2 regions of the Neorhizobium sp. 05N33 genome follow, and region 2 is predicted to be linked to the other one. Evidence: riboswitches for the same ligand, from Rfam matches in the RefSeq annotation. Region 2 holds a riboswitch; the other holds the start of a gene.
The links. Region 2 has a riboswitch for S-adenosylmethionine ahead of AC1DLT_RS05940 (O-succinylhomoserine sulfhydrylase). Riboswitches for the same ligand answer to the same signal wherever they lie in the genome.

Region 1 (7,179 bases), on a different contig from region 2:
CGGCGTAGTCGATCGTCTTCTCGACTACGTCAGGCATAACCGGTTTGGTGAGGACGCCGAGCGAGCCTTTGACACCGTCCTCCACATCCTCCGGATTACCGGTCATGAAGACGACGGTGATGCCATATTGCTCGGCAAGCTCCCGGCCGATCTCCGGACCGGTCCGGCCGTCCGAAAGATTGACGTCGACCAGGGCGATATCGGCATAGGCGGCGAGCGCCAGGGCATGTTTGCGGGCATTGGCAAAACCGGCGACTTTCAGGCCCATGGCTTCGATCGTCTCGGCAACATCGAGCGCGATCAGAAACTCGTCTTCGACAATCATAACTCTTTGATTCATCGCCTCAGTGGCCAGCCGACGACGCGTAACATTTGTCAGCATTGGATGTCCCCATTCGGTTGATCGGTTCCTGGCAGGCCGATCCGTCCCCGGGACATTTCGACCACTACTCACACCCCAGAACGCCCCGGGACATCATATGTTCCGCTCCGCGACAAATATTTTTTCAGCTAACTATCTGTTAAGCTTAACAAATCGCAAACTAGCCTTCAATTTCCTCACGCAGCATCTCAAGTTCCAGCCATTCTTCTTCCATTTTGCTGATACTTTGGCGCAGCTTTTCCATCTCCGCAGCCAGCGTGTTGAAGGCGGCGGGATCCTTGGTGAAGAGGTTGGGATCGGCCATTTTCTTCTCGCGGGCGGCGATCTCGGCCTCGGCCTTCGCCATTTCCTTAGGCAGGTTCTCGAGCGCGAATTTCTGCTTGAAGGAAAGCTTGCCTTTGCCCTTGGGCGTGCCGGAAACCGATGCCGCGGTATCGGTTTTTGCCCTGTCAGCTTTTTCCGTGCGGCGCCTTTCCTCCAGCGCACCCTTCCGCTGCGCCAGCATATCCGTGTAGCCGCCGGCATATTCGATCCAGCGGCCGTCCGGAGCGTCCGGATTTGCGGGCGCGATGGTAGAGGTCACGGTGCGGTCGAGAAAGTCGCGGTCGTGGCTCACGAGGATGACGGTGCCGGTATAGCCGGCGACGATTTCCTGCAGCAGGTCCAGCGTCTCGATGTCGAGGTCGTTGGTCGGTTCGTCCAGTATCAGGAGGTTGGAAGGCCGCGCCATGATGCGGGCGAGCATCAGCCGGGCGCGCTCGCCGCCCGACAGGTTCTTGATCGGCGTCCTGATCTGCTCCGGCTGGAACAGGAAGTCCTTCATGTAACCTGCGACATGCCGCTGCTCGCCGTTGACAAGCAGCGTCTCGCCGCGGCCATCCGTCAGATAGTGGGACAGGGTGTCCTCGGGGTCCAGGTCTTCGCGCTTCTGGTCGAGCGTTGCAATTTCCAGGTTGGTGCCGAGCTTGACGGTGCCGGTGTCGGGCGCCAGCTGGCCGGTCAGCATTTTCAGGAGCGTGGTCTTGCCGGCGCCGTTCGGGCCGACGAGACCGATGCAGTCGCCGCGATGCACGCGGATCGAGAACGGCGCGACGATGATCCGCTCGTCGTAGCTCTTGGTGATGTTTTCGGCCTCGATGACCAGCTTGCCGGATTCACGGCCTTCGCTGACGCTCGCCTGCACCGTGCCCTGCGGTCCCTTGTGGCCGCGGTAATTGCCGCGCATCGTCTGCAACTCGCCGAGGCGGCGCATGTTGCGCTTGCGGCGGGCGGTCACGCCGTAGCGCAGCCAGTGTTCCTCGCGCTCGATCGCCTTGCCGAGCTTGTGCTGCTCCAGCTCTTCCGCCTCCAATACCTCGTCGCGCCAGGCTTCGAATTCGCCGAAACCGCGGTTGAGACGTCGTGATGTACCGCGGTCGAGCCAGACCGTGGCGTTCGAGACCTTTTCGAGGAAACGACGGTCATGCGAGATCACCACGAGCGCGCTTCTCGTCTTGCGCAACTCGTCTTCCAGCCATTCGATAGTCGGCAGGTCAAGGTGGTTGGTGGGCTCGTCGAGCATCAGGATGTCCGGCTCGGGCGCCATGACCCGGGCAAGTGCTGCGCGTCGGGATTCTCCGCCGGAGAGCGTGTTCGGGTGTTCCTGGCCGGTGAGGCCCAGATGTTCGAGCAGGTAGGTGACGCGATAGGGATCGTCGCCCGGGCCGAGGCCCGCTTCGGCATAGGCCTGCACCGTCGAATAATCGGCGAAATCCGGCGCCTGTTCGAGATAACGGATGGTCGAGGAGGGATGGCGGAACACCTCGCCCGACTGGGGCTCGACCATGCCGGCGGCGATCTTCATCAGCGTCGATTTGCCGGAACCGTTGCGGCCGACAAGGCAGATGCGGTCGCCCGGCTCTACCTGCATGCCGGCGCCGGCGAGAAGCGGCGCGCCGCCGAAGCTCAGGAAAATATCGTCAAGTTTCAGAATTGGGGGCGCCAACAGTCAGGCTCCTGTAAAGTCGTGGGGGCGGGCAAGGATCATCGCCCTGCCGCTCTTTAGATGGAATTCTACTGGGCCTTCTGCAACGTTCGAGACGGTGCGCGAAGAGCCGAAGGGAAGTGAGAAGTTGTCGAGCGGATACCGTGCGCCGATGATATCGAGCCCTTCCAGGTCGGAAAAACCTATGACCGAAAACAGCGAACCCTTCGGCAGGTCCAGTGTCCTTGTGCCCGGCAGCAGCGGCACGGCCTCCTCGTCACCCGACGTCAGCAGGATATCGAGGTCGCGTTCGGCCAGGCTCATGGCATGAAAGAGGTGCTGAAGCGCATGGTCGCTGCGCTCGCCACCGAGCGCGCCGGCAAGGATCAGCCTCGTCGCGCCGCGTTCGATCGCTTCCGCCGTCGCGATCTCGCCGTCCGTCTCGTTCTTGGTCGGCGGAAAGGCCTGCCGCTCGACCTGCGGGAACTGCGCGATCAGCGCGGCGTCGGAGGAGTCGAAATCACCGACCCAGAGTTCCGGCTTCACGCCGAGTGCTGCCGCATGGCGCATGCCGCTATCTGCCGCGATGAAGCGGCTGCCGGCGATCGTGTCCCGCAAGCGGTCGGTGACGCGCAAGTTGCCGCCGAGCAGAATGGTGAAGGTCGAATGGGTCATGCGCATTGCCCATAGCGCAAAGCCGGTGGAAAGGGAAAGCTGTTGCACCGCCTCGGGCGAGCTTTTAGTTTGCGGCGCGTTCACCGATCGGGATCACGAGATGCAGTTTCAGGGTACAGCGGACTATATTGCCGACAAGGATCTGATGGTGGCCGTCAATGCTGCGATCCGGCTCGAACGTCCGCTGCTGGTGAAAGGCGAGCCCGGCACCGGCAAGACCGAGCTGGCGCGGCAGGTGGCTGCCGCCCTCGGGCTCGATCTGATCGAGTGGAACATCAAGTCCACCACCAAGGCGCAGCAGGGGCTCTACGAATACGATGCCGTCTCGCGGCTGCGCGACAGCCAGCTCGGCGACGAACGCGTCCATGACGTGGCCAACTATATCCGCCGCGGCAAGCTGTGGCAGGCCTTTGCCGCCGACAGGAAGCTCGTCCTATTGATCGACGAGATCGACAAGGCCGACATCGAGTTCCCGAACGACCTGCTGCAGGAACTCGACCGCATGGAATTCCATGTCTACGAGACCGGTGAAATGGTGCGCGCCAAGGTCCGGCCGATCGTCATCATCACCTCCAACAACGAAAAGGAACTGCCGGACGCCTTCCTGCGCCGCTGTTTCTTCCACTATATCCGCTTCCCGGACGTGGATACGCTCGCCCGCATCGTCGAGGTCCATTATCCCGGCATTAAGCAGACGCTGGTGCGCAATGCGCTCACCCAATTCTACGAAATCCGCGAGATGCCGGGGCTGAAGAAGAAGCCCTCGACCTCCGAAGCGCTCGACTGGATCAGGTTGCTGGTCTCCGACGATGTCGATCCGTCGGACCTGCGCGGCGACGTCAAGAACGCGCTGCCGAAGCTGCATGGCGCTCTCCTCAAGAACGAGCAGGACGTGCATCTCTTCGAGCGGATGGCCTTCATGGCGCGGCGGGAGCGCTGAGCGGAAGATTATGCTCCCATTGACGCCGGTCGTAGCAAGGCGTATTTGAACTCCCGAGAATTCGTGGTGATTTGGCCGGCCGGCTTGCAGCCACGTTAAAAAAGTCGCTAAAGGGCCGCGAGAAGATGTCTTCCCACGGACCGGTCGCGATTTATCTTGCCGCCGGTTTTATTTTTGTTGGGTTGAGACATGCCGATCAAGATTCCCGATACGCTGCCCGCATACAGCACCCTCGTTTCCGAGGGCGTCCGGGTGATGACCGAAACCATGGCGGTGCGGCAGGACATTCGTCCGCTGCAGATCGGGCTGCTCAACCTCATGCCGAACAAGATCAAGACCGAGCTGCAGATGGCGCGCCTCGTCGGCGCCTCGCCGCTGCAGGTCGAATTCTCGCTGATCCGCGTCGGCGGCCACAAGGCCAAGAACACGTCGGAGGATCATCTCCTTTCCTTCTATGAAACATGGGAAGAGGTGAAGCACCGCAAGTTCGACGGTTTCATCATCACCGGCGCGCCGATCGAGATGCTTCCCTTCGAGGACGTCACTTATTGGGACGAGATGAGACAAATCCTCGACTGGACCGCGACCAACGTGCATTCGACCATGAATGTCTGCTGGGGCGCGATGGCAGCGATCTACCATTTCCATGGCGTGCCGAAATACGAGCTCAAGGAAAAGGCGTTCGGCGTCTATCGCCACCGCAATCTCGTGCCGTCCTCGATCTATCTCAACGGTTTTTCGGACGATTTTCAGGTTCCGGTATCGCGCTGGACGGAAGTCCGCCGCGCCGACATCGAGAAGAACCCCAACCTCGAAATCTTGATGGAATCCGAGGAAATGGGTATCTGCCTGGTGCACGAGAAGGCCGGCAAGCGGCTCTATATGTTCAACCATGTGGAATACGACTCCACCTCGCTGGCTGACGAGTATTTCCGGGACGTCAATGCCGGCGTACCGATCAGGATGCCGCATAACTACTTCCCGCATAACGACGACACGCTGACGCCCTTGAACCGTTGGCGCAGCCATGCACATCTTCTGTTCGGCAACTGGATCAACGAGATCTACCAGACCACCCCCTATGATCCGGAGAAGATCGGTACTGAGTAGGTTTTCGACGCGATGTTCATTCCCTTCTTCCTTCACCTCAAAGAAGCGAAGATCCCGGTAACACTCCGGGAATTCCTCGACCTTCTGGAAGGGGTGGAAGAAGGGATCGCGGATTTCGATGTCGAGGCCTTCTATTTCCTCGCCCGCACGGCGCTGGTGAAGGACGAGCGGCATATCGACAAGTTCGACCGGGTCTTTTCGTCCTATTTCCGCGGGCTGGAAATGGTCTCCGGGGAGCCTGGCCTGGATGTCGCCAGCATTCCCGAAGAATGGCTGCGCAAACTCACCGAAAAGCATCTGACCGACGAAGAGAAGAAGCTCGTCGAGTCGCTCGGCGGGTTCGAGAAGCTGATGGAGACCCTGCGCCAGCGGCTCGAGGAGCAGAAGGGTCGGCATCAGGGCGGCTCGAAATGGATCGGCACCGGCGGCACGTCACCTTTCGGCGCTTATGGCTATAATCCGGAAGGCGTGCGGATCGGCCAGGACCAGTCCCGCCACCGCCGGGCGGTAAAAGTGTGGGACAAGCGGGAGTTTGCCGATTTCGACGACAAGGTTGAGCTCGGCACCCGCAACATCAAGCTGGCTCTGAAGCGGCTGCGCCGCTGGGTGCGGGAAGGGGCGGTCGAGGAGTTCGATCTGCCGGGCACGATCCGCTCTACGGCCGAGCACGGTTATCTCGACGTCCAGACCCGGCCGGAACGGCGCAACGCGGTGAAGCTGCTGATGTTCTTCGATGTCGGAGGCTCGATGGACGACCATATCCGGGTGGTCGAAGAACTGTTCTCGGCCGCCCGCGCCGAGTTCAAGCATATGGAGCATTTCTACTTCCACAACTGCCTCTATGAAGGCGTGTGGAAGGAAAACGGCCGGTCGGAGCGGACGCCGACGCTCGATCTGATCCGCAGCTATGGCGCCGACTACAAGGTGATCTTCGTAGGCGATGCGTCGATGAGCCCCTACGAGATCACCCATGCGGGCGGTTCGGTGGAGCACTGGAACCAGGAGCCCGGCGAGTCCTGGATGAGGCGCGTCACCGAGCATTTCCGCCGCTGCGTCTGGCTCAATCCGGTGCCGCAGGATCATTGGAGCCATACGACCTCGATCGGCGTCATGCGGCAACTGATGACCGAGCGCATGTTCTCGCTGACGCTCGGTGGATTGGAACAGGCGACGCGCGCGCTCACGCGATAGAGCCTTTTTTCTTCTCCGCGGCGTTGCGGGCCGCCGCCAAATCGCGCAGGTTGCCGCAAACATATCGGTGGAGGAGCCATCTCATGGCGGATCAGAATTTCGAAGTTTTCGGCACCACGGAAAAGGGCGAAACCGTCTATCGTGTCCGGATTTCAGGCGGCGGGCTCACCGCTAACGTCATCACCTGGGGCGCGGTGATCCAGGACCTCAGGCTCGACGGCCATCAGCCGCCGCTTGTGCTCGGTTTCGAGCGGTTTGAGGACTACCTGAACCATTCCCCATATTTCGGCGCGACGCCCGGCCGTTCGTCCAACCGTATCGGCGGTGGCCGTTTCACGCTGGATGGGAAGCAATATCAGCTGGAACTGAACGAACGGGGCGTGACCCATCTCCATGGCGGCTCGGACGGCATCGGCCGCAGCAACTGGACGATCGTCGAGCATGCTGCCGACAAGGTGGTGCTGCGGATCACCGATCCCGATGGCCGTGCCGGTTATCCGGGAAACTGCACGATCACGGCAACCTACCAACTCAAGAATGACGGCGTTCTTTCCGTCGTCTACCAATCCACCACGGATCAGCCGACGCTCGCCAATATCTGTCAGCATACCTATTTCAATCTCGACGGCCGCGAGGATGCGCTCGATCACGACATCATGATTGCCGCCGACCATGTGCTCGTCTTTGACGACAAGCAGGTCCCGACCGGCGAACTGATGGCGGTCGCGGGCACGCCTTTCGACCTGCGCGACATGGGGCCGATGAAGCGGTTCGACGGCGACGCCCAGGTCCTGTTCGATCATAACTTCTGCCTGTCGCCGGAGCGAACGGCCAAGCGTTCCGTGGCTTTGGCGCGCAGCATCCATTCCGGCGTGTCGATGGAAGTTCGCACCACCGAGCCGGGCGTACAGCTCTATG
Region 2 (7,179 bases):
TCGAAGTTCGCTCCATCCTTCACATCGCCGTTGCCGGAGTATTTGGCCGATTGCGGGTAGGGGCAGAGCGGCCGGGTCGTCGCCTGTTTGCCATCTTTGATCTGGCTTGCCTGGATCACCGTCGGCGCTTTTCCGTTTTCCACCCAGTCCATCAGCGGCGTGAAGGCGTCGAAGACATCGGTGCCGTAGCCCGCGGTGCAATGGAACATGCCGGGCACCATGAACAGCCGGTAGAATTCCGCGGTCCGATCGGCACCCATCTGCTTGCGGACGGCTTCATAATAGTTCACGCCCATCATCGGGTTCAGCGCCGGATCCGACCAGCCGAAATAGGTGATCATCCGCCCGCCGCGTTTTTGGAACTCGCTGAGGTCGGGATTGGTCGCGTCGACGATCTCTCGGATCGCGCCGATCTTCGGATATTCGGCATCGAAGTCGAAGGTTTTCCAGTCGATCGCCTTTCCGGAGGCGGGCAGCATCGCCATGTTCTTGACGAAGGTCTCGCCATAGGCCAGCTGCCGGCTTGGTCCCTGTTCGGACACCATCCACATGTCCCAGCCGCTGACCCCGCTCGGATCGACACCCTCGGTGCCGAACTGCACGCCGGGGAAAATCGTCTCTCCCTTGATCTTCACACCGCCCGCCAGCGCCTTCAGCGTGTCCACCTGCGCAGGCGTGAAGCAGTCCGAACCGCCGGCCTCGCAGGTCTTCAGGTCCTTGGCCGGATCGAAATTGCATTGGCGCGGATCGGCGATCAGCCCATCCTTGGCACCGTCGATCGCATCGCATTTGTCCATAACCGCCTTGGCGAGCACCGGAAGCTGGGCGCGGCTGATCGGCGCCTTGAGGAGCGCTCGCGCATTCCAGACGCCCCAGATCTGCGTATTGGTGAGATCGAGGACCGGCGCTCCAGCGAGAATGCCATCGAAATCGCCCGGATAGCGTTGCGCCGCCATCAGCCCCTGGCGTCCGCCGGTCGAGCAGCCGTCCCAATAGGAGAAGGAGGGATGCCGGTCATAATAGCGCGCGGCGATCGCCTTGGCCGTGTCGACCGTCACATGCACGGCTCGTGAACCGTAGTCGATCAAGAGGCCGAGGTCCTGTGCAAAATCCCCGAGCTTATAGGTGACCGCATCATGGCCGGTATTCTGCTGGACGGTGAGAAAGCCTTTCGTAAGTGCGGCATTGCGGGTGGTGATCCGCGACGCTGCGGCAAGGTCTTCGCCGGCATATCCGCCATTGCCGAACATGTAGAGCCGGCGGTTCCAGTTGTCCGGAAGGGTGATTTCGAAACGGACCTGCGGCCGGATATAGCCCGTCACCTGGCAATGGCCTGGCACGTTACCGACACCCGCGACATGCGTGGCTTTCAGCGTCGCGACCTCGGCAAAGGATTGGCTGTTCAACATACCGCAGGCGATCTGCGGCGAGACCGTGGCGGAAGCGAAATCCGGCCGGTCCTTCTGGTCGATGAAACTGCTTTTGTTTTGTGCGAGCGCCGGCGTAAAGGCCGTAAGCGTCGTGAACGCGCAGGACGCCAGCAGAATGACCGGCAAAGCGGAACGTGCCATCAAGTACTCCTCCCAAAGACCGTTTGACGGTGCCAAGATGCCGCAGGAGGAAAGGGGTAACAAATAGAAAAACCGCCGCCACCCATAACCTGTAGGTTGTCGGCAGCGCGGTCTAGTTGAGGACGCGCATCAGGCCTGGTGAATCCAGCGAGAAAGCCGGGATCGTCACCTCGAAGGTTTCGCCGTCGTCGGTCTGCATGTCGTAGTGGCCGAACATCAGGCCGGACGGGGTGTCGAGCGGACATCCTGAAGAATACTCGTAGCTGTCGCCGGGCTTCAGCCGCGGCTGTTCACCGATGACACCAGGCCCGTCCACTTCGTCGACGATTCCGTTCTGGTCGGTAATGTTCCAGTAGCGATGCACGAGCTGCACAGTGAGCGTCGAATGGTTTTCGATGACGATACGATAGCCCCAGACATAACGGCTCTCTTCCGGATTGGATTGCTCCTCCAGATAATAGGGCTCGACGGCGACATCGATATCTCTTGTCCGGGCGCGATACATGCGACACCTCAACAAATCCAACTTGGTTCGATATTGTACAGAGGCGCCGCAACGTCAAGAATTCTCGCGGTTTGAACAACCGAGTGTGGGCATTAGTTGAAGTTAAGGATAACCGGGATGGTGAATATCTGGTCGATCCACCACCCCGAAAAGCCAAGGCTACATGCCGGCCTTTGAAAGCGCCCGCGCGAAATCCTCGATCAGGTCGTCGGTATCCTCGATGCCGGCCGACAGACGCACGGTGCCGGGCGAAATGCCGAGTTCGGCACGGGCCTCGTCCGTCAGGTTCTTGTGCGTCGTCGTCGCCGGATGGGTGATCAGGCTCTTGGAATCGCCGAGATTGTTGGAAATCCTGACGATCTCCAGCGCGTTCTGCAGCTTGAAGGCTGCGTCCTTGCCGCCCTTTAGTTCGAAGCAGACGAGCGTCGAGCCGGCCTTCATCTGCCGGGCGATGATATCGGCCTGCGGATGGTCCTTGCGGCCAGGATAAATGACCTTTGCGACCTGCTTCTGGTCGGCGAGGAAGTCGGCGATCTTCGAGGCGCTCTCGGTCTGCTGCTTGACGCGCAGCGGCAGGGTTTCGATGCCCTTCAGCAGCGTCCAGGCATTGAACGGCGACATGGCCGGGCCCGTATGGCGGAAATAGTCGTGCAGGTTCTCGTCGATCCAGGCCTTATCGGAGAGCACGACGCCGCCGAGGCAGCGGCCCTGGCCGTCGATATGCTTGGTGGCCGAATAGACGACGATATGCGCGCCGAGTTCCAACGGCTTCTGGTAGAGCGGGGTCGCAAACACGTTGTCGACGACGACCTTGGCGCCGATCTGGTTGGCGAGCTTGGCGACACCGGCAATGTCGACCACTTCGAGCGTCGGGTTGGTCGGGCTTTCCAGGAAGAACACCTTGGTCTTCGGCGTGATCGCCTTTTCCCAGTTTTCGAGGAAGCGGCCGTCGACCAGCGTGCATTCGATGCCATATTTCGGAGCCAGCGTCTCGACCACCCAGCGGCAGGAGCCGAACAGGGCGCGGGCCGCGACGATATGGTCGCCGGCCTTCAGCTGGCAGAGGATCGCGGCGGTAACGGCAGCCATGCCGGATGCTGTGGCGCGCGCATCTTCGGCGCCTTCCAGCATGCACATACGCTTTTCGAACATGTCGTTGGTAGGGCTGCCGTAACGGGCGTAGATGAAGCCGTCGGTCTCGCCCTTGAAGCGGGCTTCCGCCGCTTCCGAGGTGTCATAGACGAAACCTTGGGTCAGGAAGATCGCTTCCGACGTTTCGCCATATTGCGAGCGCAGCGTGCCGCCGTGTACAAGTTGAGTTGCCGGGCGCCAATTCTTAGTCATGCGTGTTCCCCATTCAGAACAAAAAAACCGGTCGCATAAGCAGACCGGTTTCGCACCCGGTCTTTTTAGCCACTTATTTAACGTGGCTGCAAGCCGACCGGCCAAATCACCACGGGATAAGAGTGGCATAGCGCCGCGCCCCGCTTGCGTCAATGGCTCGCATTTGGTTTTGTCGCCTCGTAAACTTGAGAGAGACATGATGGCTCGCGAAACAGGAATTTTGGCGGACCGCGCGATCGCGGCGCTTTTCGACAGTGGACGGCTGATTTCCGAACGTGAGCTGGACCGGGACCAGGTCCAGCCGGCAAGCCTGGACCTGCGCTTGAGTGCCAAGGCTTTTCGCGTCCGCGCCAGCTTCATGCCGGGCCCGACGAGCCTGGTCTCCGATAAGCTCGATCGGCTGAAGCTGCACGTCATCGACCTTTCCGAAGGTGCGGTCTTGGAAACCGGCTGCGTCTACATCGTGCCGCTGATGGAACGGCTCGATCTGCCGGCCAATATGTCTGCCTCCGCCAATCCGAAAAGCTCCACCGGCCGGCTCGACATCTTCACCCGCGTCATCACCGATTACGCGCAGGAGTTCGACAAGATCCCGACCGGTTATTCCGGGCCACTCTATCTCGAAATCTCGCCTCGTACCTTCCCGATCGTGGTGCGCCGCGGTTCGCGTCTGTCGCAGATCCGCTTCCGGGTCGGCAATGCGCTGCTGAGCGAGCCCGACCTCGTGCAACTCCACAACGACGAAACCCTGGTCGCATCCGCCAAGCCAAATGTCTCGGGCGGCGGCATCGCCCTGTCGATCGATCTGTCCGGCGATAGCGTCGGCCTGATCGGTTATCGCGGCAAACACCACACGGCCGTCGTCGACGTCGACAAGAAGGCGCAGCACGACATCTTCGATTTCTGGGAGCCGCTTTACAGCCGCGGCCGCAACGAACTGATCCTCGATCCGGACGAATTCTATATCCTCGTCTCGCGCGAAGCGGTGCACGTGCCGCCGCTCTATGCCGCCGAGATGACGCCCTTCGATCCGCTGGTCGGCGAGTTCCGCGTCCATTATGCCGGTTTCTTCGATCCGGGCTTCGGCCACGAGGCGGCGGGGGGGCGCGGCAGTCGCGCGGTGCTCGAAGTGCGCAGCCACGAGGTGCCCTTCATCCTCGAAGATGGCCAGATCGTCGGCCGCCTTGTCTATGAACACATGATGGACAAGCCGGAAGGCATGTACGGCACGGGCCTCGGCTCCAACTATCAGGCCCAGGGCCTGAAACTGTCCAAGCATTTTCGCGCCTGACCCCACCTCCGGCTTGACAGGCGAAGCCGTCTGTTGGAAGTCTGAAATCTGACGCGGGTGTAGCTCAATGGTAGAGCAGCAGCTTCCCAAGCTGAATACGAGGGTTCGATTCCCTTCACCCGCTCCAGCTACCCCTTTGTCTTAACCGTAGGCGTCCAGCGATTTTCCCGTGGCTTGGTGGTGGTGCCGGAAGCACGCATCACCAGCCTCCATGTCGCGGAGGCACGGTCGATGGCCGAGGCATGGAGGCGATTTTCGCGAAGGCGTGTCTGGCGCGGAGGCGAGCGGGGCCTATCGGATTGTGTACCGGAGCTTTACGCGAGCACCGGAGCTTTCACGCGAGCCAGGCATTTTGCAGTCGGTGGTCGCCGGGCGCCTTGAGCGCCCGGCGAACCGGCTTACTTCTTGGTGTCAGCCCAGCTCTTTACGAGTTCGTCGTAGTTGACGGTAACGGGCTTTTCCTTCTCGGCTGCGATCTTGAGCTGCGGAGCGAGGTTGCCTTTCGCGGCGGCATCCTTGTTCCAGTATGCGAGATCGTGTTCCTCGGCGAGCTTCGGTCCGATGTCGCCCTGGACCTTGGCGCGCTCCAGGCGCTGCAGGACCTTTTCCTGCTCGGAGCAAAGCGAGTCCATGGCCGCCTGGGCGGTCTTGGCGCCCGACGACGCATCGCCGATTGCCTGCCACCAGAGCTGCGCGAGCTTCGGATAGTCAGGCACGTTCGTGCCGGTCGGCGACCACTGGACGCGGGCCGGGGAACGGTAGAACTCGATCAGACCACCGAGTTTAGGCGCACGATCCGTGAAGCTCTTGTGGCGGATGGTGCTCTCGCGGATCAATGTCAGGCCGACATGGCTCTTCTTGACGTCCACCGTCTTCGAGGTGACGAACTGGGCATAGAGCCAGGCCGCCTTGGCGCGGTTGGTGGGCGTGGACTTCATCAGCGTCCAGGAGCCGACGTCCTGATAGCCGAGCTTCATGCCGTCCTTCCAGTAGACCCCGTGCGGAGACGGAGCGAAACGCCATTTTGGCGTGCCGTCCTGGTTCATGACAGGCAGGCCTGCCTTGACCATGTCGGCGGTGAAGGCCGTGTACATGAACATCTGCTGGGCAATCTCGCCCTGAGCCGGCACCGGTCCGGATTCCGAGAAGGTCATGCCCTGGGCGGCGGCCGGTGCATAGGCCTTCAGCCAGTCGAGGTATTTCTGGATGGAGTAGACCGCGGCCGGGCCGTTCGTATCGCCGCCGCGGGCGACGCAGGAGCCGACCGGACGGGATTTCTCGTCGACCTTGATGCCCCATTCGTCGACGGGCAGGCCGTTCGGCAAGCCTTTGTCGCCGTTGCCCGCCATGGACAGCCACGCATCGGTGAAGCGCCATCCGAGCGAGGGGTCCTTCTTGCCGTAGTCCATGTGACCATAGACCTTCTTGCCTCCGACCTCGCGGCCGGTGAAGAAGGCGGCGATGTCCTCATAGGCGGACCAGTTCACCGGAACACCGAGATCGTAGCCGTATTTCGCCTTGAAATCGGCCTTGTTCTTCTCGTCGTTGAACCAGTCGTAGCGGAACCAGTAGAGGTTCGCGAACTGCTGGTCCGGCAGCTGGTAGAGTTTCTTGTCCGGCGCCGTGGTGAACTTGAGGCCGATGAAGTCCTCAAGATCGAGGCCGGGATTGGTAACGTCCTTGCCTTCTCCCGCCATCCAGTCGGTGAGCGAGCGGGCCTGCTGATAACGCCAATGCGTGCCGATCAGGTCGGAGTCGTTGACATAGGCGTCGTAGATGTTCTCGCCCGACTGCATCTGCGTTTGCAGCTTTTCGACGACGTCGCCTTCGCCGATCAGGTCGTGGCTGACCTTGATGCCGGTGATTGCGGCAAAGGCTTGCGCCAGAACCTTCGATTCATACTCGTGCGTCGTCAGGGTTTCGGAAACGACCTTGATGTCCATGCCGGCAAAAGGTTTCGCCGCATCGATGAACCACTGCATTTCCTTTTCTTGTTCGGCACGGGAAAGCGTCGAGAGTTCGCCGACTTCTTTGTCCAGGAATTGCTTTGCCTCATCCATGCCGGCATAGGCGGAACCGGTCAGAGCCAGCAGCATTGCCGCTGTCGTTGTCATAAGATGCCGTCGCATTTTATCCTCCCAGAGTTTTGCGATTGCAATTTCCGTATCGGGCGGCGGTTTTCCCGCCACCTTTTCAGCTTGCCTTAAACGAAGCGGAAGACGCCGATGGCGTAGACCACTGCAAGGGCAAGAGCCCACCACAGGTTGGGGCCAATCAGCCCCAGCCATGCAAGATGAATGAATGCCGCACCGAGCAGCGAGATGAAGAGCCGATCTCCCCGCGTCGTCTCGAAACGCAGGATGCCGATCCTGGGCGAACCGCCCGGCGCAAAATATTCCCAGACGCTCATGCCGACGAGCAGGGCGAGGATCGTCAGAAAGAACAGCGCCGTGGGAAGCGTCCAGGCC

Region 1: another riboswitch for S-adenosylmethionine. It lies ahead of metA (homoserine O-acetyltransferase MetA); the one in region 2 lies ahead of AC1DLT_RS05940 (O-succinylhomoserine sulfhydrylase).

What each region holds. Positions count from the first base shown of each region.
Region 1 is NZ_JBFTNK010000005.1:168,436-175,614, forward strand. Features, by position in the region: gene AC1DLT_RS15605 (response regulator) at 1-382, opposite strand, end outside; gene AC1DLT_RS15610 (ABC-F family ATP-binding cassette domain-containing protein) at 543-2,366, opposite strand; gene AC1DLT_RS15615 (thiamine diphosphokinase) at 2,370-3,026, opposite strand; gene AC1DLT_RS15620 (AAA family ATPase) at 3,121-3,960, shown strand; SAM riboswitch at 4,014-4,091, shown strand; gene metA (homoserine O-acetyltransferase MetA) at 4,150-5,070, shown strand; gene AC1DLT_RS15630 (vWA domain-containing protein) at 5,083-6,261, shown strand; gene AC1DLT_RS15635 (aldose epimerase family protein) at 6,345-7,179, shown strand, end outside.
Region 2 is NZ_JBFTNK010000002.1:340,248-347,426, reverse strand. Features, by position in the region: gene AC1DLT_RS05950 (tannase/feruloyl esterase family alpha/beta hydrolase) at 1-1,571, opposite strand, end outside; gene apaG (Co2+/Mg2+ efflux protein ApaG) at 1,684-2,076, opposite strand; gene AC1DLT_RS05940 (O-succinylhomoserine sulfhydrylase) at 2,236-3,420, opposite strand; SAM riboswitch at 3,465-3,543, opposite strand; gene AC1DLT_RS05935 (2'-deoxycytidine 5'-triphosphate deaminase) at 3,617-4,711, shown strand; tRNA gene AC1DLT_RS05930 (tRNA-Gly) at 4,765-4,838, shown strand; gene AC1DLT_RS05925 (ABC transporter substrate-binding protein) at 5,110-6,840, opposite strand; gene AC1DLT_RS05920 (DUF2160 domain-containing protein) at 6,915-7,179, opposite strand, start outside.